2 regions of the Vreelandella hamiltonii genome follow, and region 1 is predicted to be linked to the other one. Evidence: predicted binding sites of a transcription regulator. Region 1 holds the regulator's gene; the other holds the start of a gene.
What was found. The regulator sigma-54, encoded in region 1, starts transcription at its own class of promoters, with help from an activator protein. The targets are predictions, from matches to a motif close to TGGCACNNNNNTTGCTNT.

Region 1 (5,171 bases):
TCGCGGTGCCGCCGGATTCTGGGTAGAAAATGGCGAGGTGCAGTACCCCATCGAAGAGTTCACCATTGCCAGCAATCTCAACACCATGTTCGCTGGCCTGGTGGGCATTGGCGACGATACCGATACGCGGGGCAGCATCCATACCGGCAGCTGGCTGGTGGATGCCATGACGGTGGCGGGCAGCTAACGAGGGTTACTGATCCTCGTCGAAACGTGCGTCGAACAGGGCCTGGATGGCATCCAGGGCCTGGTCGGCATCTTCGCCCTCTGCGGTGATGGTCAGCGAAGTGCCGCAAGGGGCCGCCAGCATCAGCAGCGACATGATGTTGGCGGCATCGGCTTTCTGCTGCTGTTTGTAAACATGAATACGGGCTGAAAACTGCTGGCCGCACGTGACCAGCTTGGTGGCAGCGCGGGCATGAAGGCCGCGTTGATTGGTCAGCGTTAAGGTTCTTTCAGGCACTCTGGTTCCTTTTTGCCGAGTGAGATCAGGGCGACGTCGTGTCGCTGGGGGGGGTGGAAGAAGTGGCATCGACGGTAGCGGGTAATTCGCTTAGCGTGTACTGCAAGCCCAATTCCCGATGCCTGAGCTGAATGGCGCCAGTGCGCTTGACCAGCGCCTGCGCCAGTTGTTCCACCATGTAGACAGAGCGATGCTGGCCGCCAGTGCAGCCAATGGCCACGGTCATATAGCTACGTTGACTGCTTTGGTAGGCGGGCAGCCACTTGTCCAACCAGGCATGAATATCGTCACGCATGTCATCGACGATGGGGTAGCCGCCCAGGAAGGCCTGAATATTGGCATCGCGTCCGGTGAACTGCCGCAGGCTGGGATCCCAATAAGGGTTAGGCAGGCAGCGCACGTCAAACACGATATCGGCATCCATGGGCACGCCCCGCTTATAGCCGAAGGATTCAAACGTCAGGGTCAGCTGGTCACGCCGTTGGTGAGCGACCTGATCGGTGATGCGACGGCGAAGATCGTGCACCGAGAGGCGTGACGTGTCGATCAGCAGGTCGGCCAGATCGCGAATGTCGAGCAGCGTCTGCTCTTCCTTGTCGATGGCTTCTTCCAGGGTCATGTCACTATCCCGGGTCAGCGGGTGGCGCCGCCGGGTGGCCGAGTAGCGCTCCAGCAGAATGCGCGCGTCCGTGGTCAGGTAGATGACCTGAAAACGGATTTGGCGTTGACGTAGCTCTCCCAGTAGCGCAGGCAACTGCTCCAGCGCCGTGGGCAGGTTGCGCGCATCGATGCTGACCGCCAGGTGAGTTCGCCCCCCTTGCTCGCGCAATTCATCGACCAGCGAGCCCAGCAGCATGGCGGGCAGGTTGTCGATGGCGTAATAGCCAAGATCCTCCAACGCCTGTAGGGCGATGGACTTGCCGGACCCTGAGCGGCCGCTAATGATCACCAGCTGCATAGCGCATCTCTCTTGGGTATCAAAGGGATAGAGGGCTTGCCGTGTGCCTTGCTGCCTGGCAATGGCTGCGCTAGGCAGCCTGCTCGCGAATCTTGTCGGTCAGCAGCTCGAGCAATGCGCGCTGGCTACTGACATTGCGCAGCTGTTGGCGCGTGGCAGCGTCGTTCATGATCGTAGCCACCTGACCCAGCAGGGCCAGGTGCGTGTCATCGGCTTCTTCGGGAACCAACAGCACGAAGACCAGATCGACCGGGTCACCATCGATGGCGTCGAAGTCGACGGGCTCGGCCAGCTTGAGAAAGCCAGCAATGGGCGTGCTGCAGTGAGGGCTGCGTGCATGGGGGATGGCTACGCCATTGCCGATACCAGTGCTGCCCAGCCGTTCACGGCCAATCAGGCGGCTAAAGACTTCCTGACTGTCCAGGCTGGGCGTGTTCTGAGCGATAAAGGTGCTGAAAAACTCCAGCACCCTTTTTTTGCTGCCCCCGGGCACGTCGTACAGCACGCGCTCCGGGGGGAGTATGGTTTCCAACGTCATCGGTTTAACGCACGCCAGCGCCTTGGGCGCGGGCTTGTGCTTTTTCCTTGTGTTTTACCAGCTGACGGTCGATTTTGTCCGCCAGGGCGTCAATGGCCGCGTACATGTCATTATCCTGCGCTTCCGCATGCAGGTCTGCTCCTGCGGCATGCAGCGTGCAAGCCGCTTGCTGGCGCTCCTTTTCGACAGATAAGGTGACCTGGACGGTCGTGATGTTGTCGTAGTGACGCTCAACGCGTTCCAGCTTTTCGTTTACGTAGTCACGCAAGGCGTCAGTCAGTTCAACGTGATGACCAGTGATGTTTACTTGCATTGACGTGCTCCTTATCCATCGGACTGTACTTCGATTGTAACCCTTTTTGGGCCATTGCAAAGCCCTCGCCGCGAGTTTGTTGGGCAAGAGCGTTTAACTAGCGCAAACGGCGTCGCTCGCTCGACGAAGGTATACCCATCGACTCTCGGTACTTGGCGACGGTGCGGCGTGCCACGGTAATGCCACCCTCTTCCAGCAGGGTGACCAGGCGACTGTCGGAGAGTGGCTTGCCTGGCGGCTCGTCCTGAATCAGTTTCTTGATACGCGCTCGAATGGCCGTGCTGGAGTGGCTGTCGCCGCCCTCCTGGCCGCTGACCTGGCTGGAGAAGAAGTACTTGAGCTCGAAGACCCCGCGCGGGGTATGAATGTATTTCTGGGTGGTGACTCGGGAGATAGTCGATTCATGCATCTCTACCGCTTCGGCGATATCGGCCAGAATCAGCGGTTTCATGGCCTCTTCACCCTGCTCGAGGAAGCCTATCTGGCGGGCAATGATCTCGCGCCCCACGCGCAGCAGCGTGTCGTTGCGGCTCGACAGGCTCTTGATCAGCCAGCGAGCCTCCTGGAGGTGCTCTTTCAAAAACTGGTTGTCCTGGCTCTTGTCGGCGCGCTTGATCAGGCTGGCGTAGTCGGGTTGGATACGTAGCCGAGGCAGCGCTTCCGGGTTGAGCTCCAGATGCCAGCCCTCGTGATTGTGACGTACCACCAGGTCCGGCGTCACATAGCTGTCGTCGGTGACGCCGTAGGCGCTTCCGGGGCGAGGGTCAAGGCTGCGGATTAAACGGATGACATCGTCCAACTGCTCGTCATCGAGGCTCAGGCGTCGTTTCAGCAGGCGCATGTCGTCCTTGCCCAGCGCTTCGAGAAACTGGCGTACCAGGCGCTTGGCGGGCATCAACAGCGGAGTGTCTTCGGGTAGCGCGGCCAGCTGCAGCATCAGGCACTCGCGCAGGTCACGGGCGAACACGCCAGTAGGCTCGAACTGCTGCAGGCGCAGCAAGGTGTTTTCGACCTCGCGTTGGCTCAGGCCATCGTGGCCCTGCGCCTTGAGCCCCTCGCGGATGTCGTTGAGCGGCTGGGTCAGATAGCCGTTGGCATCCAGCGCATCGATGAGGCTCTCGGCAATGGCATGCTCACGCGCAGAGAAGTCGGTCATGGCCAGTTGCCAGAGCAAGTGCCCATGAAGGCTCTGACCGGCCGCCTGGCGCTCGAAGTCCGGGCCTTCGCTACTGCCGCCCGCGCTGCCCATGTCCTGGTAGGTGTCGGACCAGTCGCTGTCCACGGAGAGCTCGTTGGGAATGCTGTCTGCCCACTCGGCTTCCTGAGGCTCGCTGACCGCCTGTTCGCCAAACTCATCCTCCTGTTCGAGCATGGGGTTGCCATCCAGCGCCTGCTGAATTTCTTGACGAAGGTCCAGCGTCGATAGCTGAAGCAGCGCAATGGCCTGCTGCAGCTGAGGTGTCATGGTCAGCTGTGTGCCGATACGCAGTTGAAGAGAAGCTTTCATGACCATCTGAGAACCACTCGTTAATCAGAAAGCTCCACCCTAGAGCGACTCTCCGTTTGGTGCAAGTGCAATAAGCATGCCACTAAATAAAATGCCTTCGTGGGCCATTATTTAAAGGCGGAAGTCGGCGCCCAGGTAGACGTCGCGCACCTTCTGGTTATTGAGAATTTCCTGGGGGTTTCCACTGGCTATGATGTGTCCGTCGCCAACAATATAGGCAATATCGCAGATATCCAGGGTTTCACGCACGTTGTGGTCGGTAATCAGCACGCCAATATGGCGCTTCTTGAGCGCGCGTATGATCGACTTGATATCGCCCACGGAAATGGGGTCGACGCCAGCAAAAGGTTCGTCCAGTAGAATGAAAGCGGGCTCGGTGGCCAGCGAGCGGGCAATTTCCACTCGTCGCCGCTCGCCGCCCGACAGGCTCATGCCCAGGTTGTCGCGAATGTGGGTGATGTGGAAGTCTTCCAGCAGGGATTCGAGCTTCGCTTCTCGGCTACTGCGGTCCAGCTCCCGGCGCGTTTCCAGAATGGCCATGATGTTGTCGGCCACCGACAGCTTGCGAAAGATCGATGCTTCCTGGGGCAGGTAGCCGATACCCGCCAGCGCGCGTTCATGCATCGGCGCCCGGGTCAGGTCGAGATCGTCGATGCCCACCTTGCCAGCATCGGATTTCACCAGGCCGACGATCATGTAGAACGAGGTGGTCTTGCCTGCGCCGTTGGGGCCGAGCAGGCCAACGACACTGCCTTGGGCAATTTCCAGGTTGATATCCTTGACCACGCGGCGGCGCTTGTAACTCTTGGCCAGATGCTGTGCATGGAGCGTCTTGACCGCTGCAGTGTCGGGGCTGATGGCTGTCACGAGGGGCTCTCTCTATTGCTCGGGCTGTAAGGTCATGCGGATGCGTTGCGGTGCGCTGCCGCTGACATCGGAGCGTGCTTGGACCACCCCGCGGTCGATGAAGTATTCGAGCCGTCCCCCCTGGAAGCGGTCCCCTTGCTGGGTCAGTTCGGCCTGGTCGATCAGCTCTACACGCCGCTCGGACACATGGTAGACGATGCGTCGCGCCCAGCCTTCCATGGGCGTCGTCTGGTCTTCCAGTTGATTGCGCAGGTAGGCACGCTCGCCCGTGGCGACGGCCCGGGAGAGTTCGCCGGCCTGGTTGCGGTGAATTTCGACACGCTCTCCGCGCAGCTGCATTTCACCCTGACGAATATCGACATTGCCAGAGTAAACCGCCGTGCCCGCGCGCTGGTCCAGGTCCAGGCGGTCGGCCTCTACTTCGATAGGGGCCTGTTGTTGAGCAGTAGCAGGCAGTACGCCTACCACCATGGGGACGGCAAGGGCGAGCAGTGCCGTACGAAGCAGGGCGTTCATGGCGACTCC
Region 2 (5,171 bases), on a different contig from region 1:
AGCAGTTGCCAGGTTTCGGCTTCGAGCGGGACGCGCACATGTTCGTCCAGCTGCGCTTCGGTCAGGTCATTGCCCGCGCTGTCCATCAGTGTGCCGACAATGGCGTGTTCGCCGTCGGCGGTCAGGTAGATGGCCATGTCCTGGCCTTGCACGCTGGCACCATAGCCGCGCATGCCGCCGGGGGCCTCGAACTGCCCGTGAATGCTGATGCCCTGGTCGGCCAGGGCTTGCACCGGGGCGGGTAGAGCATCGGCCTGGCTGGTAATGGCAAAGCCGCTCAACGCAGCCAGCAGGGTCAGACGGCCCGTCTGAATGGGAAACATCCGTTGCATCACTTTATCCTCAAATAGGCCGCTATTGCGGCAGCGGGTAACTCATGATCACGCTGTAGAAGGCTTAACGAATACGTGATAGCCCATCGTTCAGGGTGGCTCGGGAAAGCTCGCCAAAGTGGGTGCTGACCAATTGGCCCTGGGCATCATAATAAAGCGTGGTGGGCATGGCATGGGCACCTGTCACTTGACCCAGCGCATTGCGCGGGTCTTGCCAGACGTTGTCGAGCTGAAAGCCATGTTCTGCCATGAAGCGGTTGATCTGTGGAAGACTCTCCCCCTGATTGACGAACACGAACGTCACGTCCTGCTCCTGCTGCTGAGCCGCTTCGAAGACCGGCATTTCGCGAATGCAGGGCGGGCACCAGCTGGCCCACAGGTTCACTACCATGGGTTGGCCCTGTTGCTGAGCCAGCTCCGGCAGGCTGATGGGGGTGTCTTCCAGGGTGCTGAGCGGGGTGGTGGGCAGCGGCCGGGTCTGCTGTTCGATGAGCAGGGTGCTGCCCAGCGTGACGCCCCACACCAGACCGCCGGTGAGCATGGCCGCGCCCAGCGGCGCGCGTTGACGCGGCGAGCGCCACAGTGCCCAGACGCCATACCCTATCCCGGCCAATGCACCGGCCAGCAGATCAAAACCACCGTCACGAATATCCAGCCGCGCGAGCAGGCCGTCGTATTCACCCCAGTAACGCACGACGAATACCAGCCTGGCCGCCAGCAGGGCGACCATCAGCAGGGTAAACAGGGTATCGCTGACCGAAACCTGCTGGCGCCTGCCCAGCAGGGCGCCCACCAACAGGGCGAGTAAGAAGGCAAAACCGATGATCAACTGATGCAGGCTGAATCCCATGGGGCCAATGGCCAGGCTTTGTTGCAACATAAACGCTCACGTATCCACCGTCGAATTGGATGGACAGTGTCGCAGGACAGGATTATTAAAGGATTATCTTGTTCTGTCCTGAGACGTTATGTCGCAAGGCGTCAGGCGTTAGCCACCAGCCAGAGCACGGCATAGGGAGGCAGGGATGCCAGCGGGTGAAGCGAAGACGAGGTATCCAGCGGCTGCCAGGCGTGCTGCTGCAGTCGCTGAGTCAATGCCTCGCCGCCCTGGTCGAGGGCTATGCGGCGGTCGGTGACGTTGAACAGGGCCAGCAAGCATCGGCCATCGGCCAGCGGACCGCGCTCGATGGCCAGCAGCTCTGCTGGCGTGCTGATGACCTGCTGGGGCACGTTGGGGTGAAAGCAGGGCTCCTGACGGCGAAGGTCCAACAGCCGACGCAGGGCATGGAAGACATCGTGGGTTGGGGTAGAGGGGCTTTCCAGCAGCAGCTCCAGTTCGTCCAGCGGCCAGCGACGCCGGTTGATGGAGCGCAGCCGCCCGCTGCGCTCGACGCCTTCGACATCGTTGAGCGTGCCGGTCAAGGTGTGCAGGTAGAGCGCAGGAATGCCTTGCAGGCTGAGCATGATGGCCTGACTGCACAGGAAGCGCGCAATTTGCCAAGGGTCGGGGCCGCGCCGGGTACCGCGCATGGCCTCGAACCAGGTAATGTTGATTTCGTAGGGCGTGTCGCTGCCGTCCGGGTTGCTGCGCATGCTGACGAAGCCACCGAAGCGGTGCATCAGCTCCAGCAGGGCGTCCCGTTCGTGGTCCGGCAGCAGGCCCTCCAGCGGGCGCACCCCGATGCCGTCGTGGCTGGCGGTAAAGTTGAGGTAAGTACAGTGTTCAGGCAGCACCGGCAGGCTGGATAGCCAGCCTTGCAGGGTGCTGGCCTCCCCACGGGTGAGGGTGTGCAGCAGCAGCGGGGGCAGCGCGAACTGGTACACCATGTGCGCCTCGTCCGGCGGGCCTTCCGCCAGGCGTTCGAGGCCGAAATAGCTGATGTTTTCGGCATGGGGCACGTTGGTTTCGGTGATGATCAAGGTGCCGGGGGCGATCTCATCGACGATGGCGCGTAGCAGGCGTACCACGGTATGGGTTTCGGGCAGGTGAATACAGGCCGTGCCCAGCCGCTTCCACAAGAATGCCACGGCATCGAGGCGGATGATCCTCACTCCCTGCTGCAGGTAAAACAGCAGGATGCCGACGAATTCCAGCAGGACATCCGGGTTCTCGAAATTCAGGTCGATCTGGTCTTCCGAAAACGTGGCCCACAGGTGGCGTGTGCCCCGGCGGGTGGAGACAGGCACGAGCAGCGGGCTACTGCGTGGCCGCGTGACCTGGGAAACATCGGTGTCAGGGTCCACCTCGATAAAGTAGTCCCGCCCCGGCAGGCTGCCGGTCAGGTAATCCACGAACCACAGCGATTCACGGGAAACGTGGTTGAGCACCAGGTCGCCCATCACGTCATAGTGGCTGGCCAGGTCACGGATATGCGACCAGTCTCCCAGTTCGGGGTTGACCTCCCGGTAATGGATGACCGAAAAACCGTCGTCGCTGCTCCAGGGAAAGAAGGGCAGCACGTGCACCCCGCTGATCGTCTCGCCCAAGTGGCGCTGCAGAAAGTGGTTCAGTACGCCCAGTGGGGGCGTGCCGTCTGCCACGATGGAGTCACCATAGCTGATGACCCACTGATCCTTTTCGCTCCATGTTGGTGCGCCGTCGCTGGGCGTGCCTGTGGAGGGGGCAGAGGGGAGTAGCGGCCGGAAGTGTGCCAAGTGCTGTTCGAGGCGTCGCTGTACCTCTCCTGCGCGCTCGCCGTACAGGTGGGTCAAGTAACGCTGTAGCCTGAGCTCAAATGCCGTCATGGATGCCTCCCTTTCAATCAACCTTCGACAAACGCTGCAGCTTGTGTGCCAAATCGTTACAATATAGGTGAATAGTGTGCGAAATGACGTACAAGTCATGCGTCTGCCGCTTTTGCAGGCATGACAAGCGGTAATGGGACGGTTTACCCAACGATCCTTGGATGGATCTTAAAAATAGCTTACAAAACAGTGGATACCAGGAGGCTCGCTGGCCTGGCGGGTATCCATGGGCTGACACGCTGAGCGCACTTGCAGGTGCGTACCGACAATAGGTTGACTGCCATGCATTGTCCTTTTTGTGGTGCAAACGATACACGAGTGACGGACTCACGCCTGGTGGCAGAAGGTGATCAGGTGCGTCGTCGCCGCCAGTGTGCAAGCTGCCACGAGCGCTTCACGACGTACGAAACGGCAGAGCTGATCATGCCCAGGGTGGTGAAGTCGGATGGCTCCCGGGAGACCTTCAATGAAGCCAAGCTGCGGGCAGGCATGTTGCGGGCGTTGGAAAAGCGCCCGGTAAGTGCCGAAGCCATCGAGGCGGCTGTGGAGCGTATCCGTCAGACCTTGCGGGCACGAGGCGACCGAGAGGTGAATGCCCGTGAAGTGGGCGAGGCGGTGATGAAGGCACTGCGTAGCCTGGATCAGGTGGCGTACATTCGCTTTGCATCGGTGTACCGCAAATTCCAGGATCTGGAAGAGTTTCGGGCTGAAATCGACCGGTTGGCTCAAGAGCCGGGTGACGATGCTTCCTCCGGTGCCGCCTCTTCCGAGGTCAAGTGATGAGCCTGTTCTCGATTGCCGACCACGGGTTCATGGCGCGCGCCTTGCAGTTGGCTCGCCAGGGCCTGTATACCACGGACCCCAACCCTCGCGTGGGGTGTGTCATCGTTGGCTATGATCGTTTGGCCGAGGGCCAGGTGGTGGGGGAAGGCTACCACCTGCGCGCCGGTGAGCCTCATGCCGAAGTGCATGCGTTGGCAGCCGCTGGGGAGCAGGCCCGGGGGGCCACGGCCTATGTGACGCTGGAGCCCTGTTCCCATACCGGGCGTACCGGCCCCTGTGCCGTGGCGCTGGCCAATGCAGGCGTAGGGCGCGTGGTGGTGGCCATGGAAGACCCCAATCCGCAAGTGAGTGGGCGGGGGATTGCCCACTTGAAGGCTGCCGGTATCGAAGTCCTCGTGGGTCTGCTGGAACAGGATGCTCGGGCGCTCAATCCTGGGTTCGTGTCGCGCATGCAGTCACGGCGACCATTCGTGCGCTTGAAAATGGCGATGAGCCTCGATGGTCGAACGGCCATGGGATCGGGGGAGTCGCAGTGGATCACTGGCCCGCAGGCGCGCACCCAGGTGCAGCGCCTGCGAGCACGCTCCAGCGCGATTCTCAGTGGCGTGGAGTCCATGATCATGGACGATGCGCGGCTGACGGTGCGTGCCGAACAGCTGGGGCTGCCCCAGGCCGATGAGATCGTGCTGCGCCAACCGCTGCGGGTCATTCTGGATTCTCGGTTGCGGCTGCCGCTGGCGGCGGCCTGCCTGCGCGAGCCGGGGCGCACGCTGATCATCACCACCGACCAGCACAGCCCCGACAAGCGTCAGCGGCTGGAAGCGGCCGGTGCCGAGATCCAGGTCTTGCCCAGCGCCGCCGACGGGCGTGTCGAGCTTGCTGACATGCTGCGCTGGTTAGCCGATAATGAGCAGGTAAACGAGCTGTTGGTAGAGACCGGTGCGACGCTGGCCGGGGCGCTGCTGGATGCGCAGCTAGTCGATGAGTTGCAGCTGTTCGTCGCCCCCACGCTGCTGGGAGGCGACGCCCGCCCGCTGTTCGAGCTGCCGGGGATCACCCGAATGGCGGATCAAAAGCGCCTGGTGATCAAGGAGTCCCGCCAGGTAGGCCAGGACTGGCAGATTATCGCGACCCCCGTGATCGACTAGCGCAAGCGGCCATAGCAAGGTACCCTGACGCCCGAAATCGCATCCCATGCGACCACTTTTTTTGGAGATTCCATGGCGCACTCCGCTTCTGAGGGCCTGTCCCCTATCGCCGAGCTGGTAGAAGACATTCGCCAGGGCAAAATGGTGATCCTCATGGACGATG

Region 2: IE061_RS15270 (sugar phosphorylase) is a predicted target of sigma-54. The motif match lies at 3,111-3,128, and genes of this name have one in related genera.

Annotation. Positions count from the first base shown of each region.
Region 1 is NZ_BMXO01000003.1:175,682-180,852, forward strand. It holds gene pmbA (metalloprotease PmbA) at 1-187, shown strand, start outside; gene IE061_RS05320 (HPr family phosphocarrier protein) at 194-463, opposite strand; gene rapZ (RNase adapter RapZ) at 489-1,421, opposite strand; gene ptsN (PTS IIA-like nitrogen regulatory protein PtsN) at 1,492-1,959, opposite strand; gene hpf (ribosome hibernation-promoting factor, HPF/YfiA family) at 1,964-2,272, opposite strand; gene IE061_RS05340 (RNA polymerase factor sigma-54) at 2,370-3,785, opposite strand; gene lptB (LPS export ABC transporter ATP-binding protein) at 3,891-4,637, opposite strand; gene lptA (lipopolysaccharide transport periplasmic protein LptA) at 4,659-5,162, opposite strand; gene lptC (LPS export ABC transporter periplasmic protein LptC) at 5,159-5,171, opposite strand, start outside.
Region 2 is NZ_BMXO01000017.1:31,326-36,496, forward strand. It holds gene dsbG (thiol:disulfide interchange protein DsbG) at 1-332, opposite strand, end outside; gene IE061_RS15265 (TlpA family protein disulfide reductase) at 397-1,212, opposite strand; gene IE061_RS15270 (sugar phosphorylase) at 1,314-3,077, opposite strand; gene nrdR (transcriptional regulator NrdR) at 3,360-3,857, shown strand; gene ribD (bifunctional diaminohydroxyphosphoribosylaminopyrimidine deaminase/5-amino-6-(5-phosphoribosylamino)uracil reductase RibD) at 3,857-5,008, shown strand; gene ribBA (bifunctional 3,4-dihydroxy-2-butanone-4-phosphate synthase/GTP cyclohydrolase II) at 5,081-5,171, shown strand, end outside.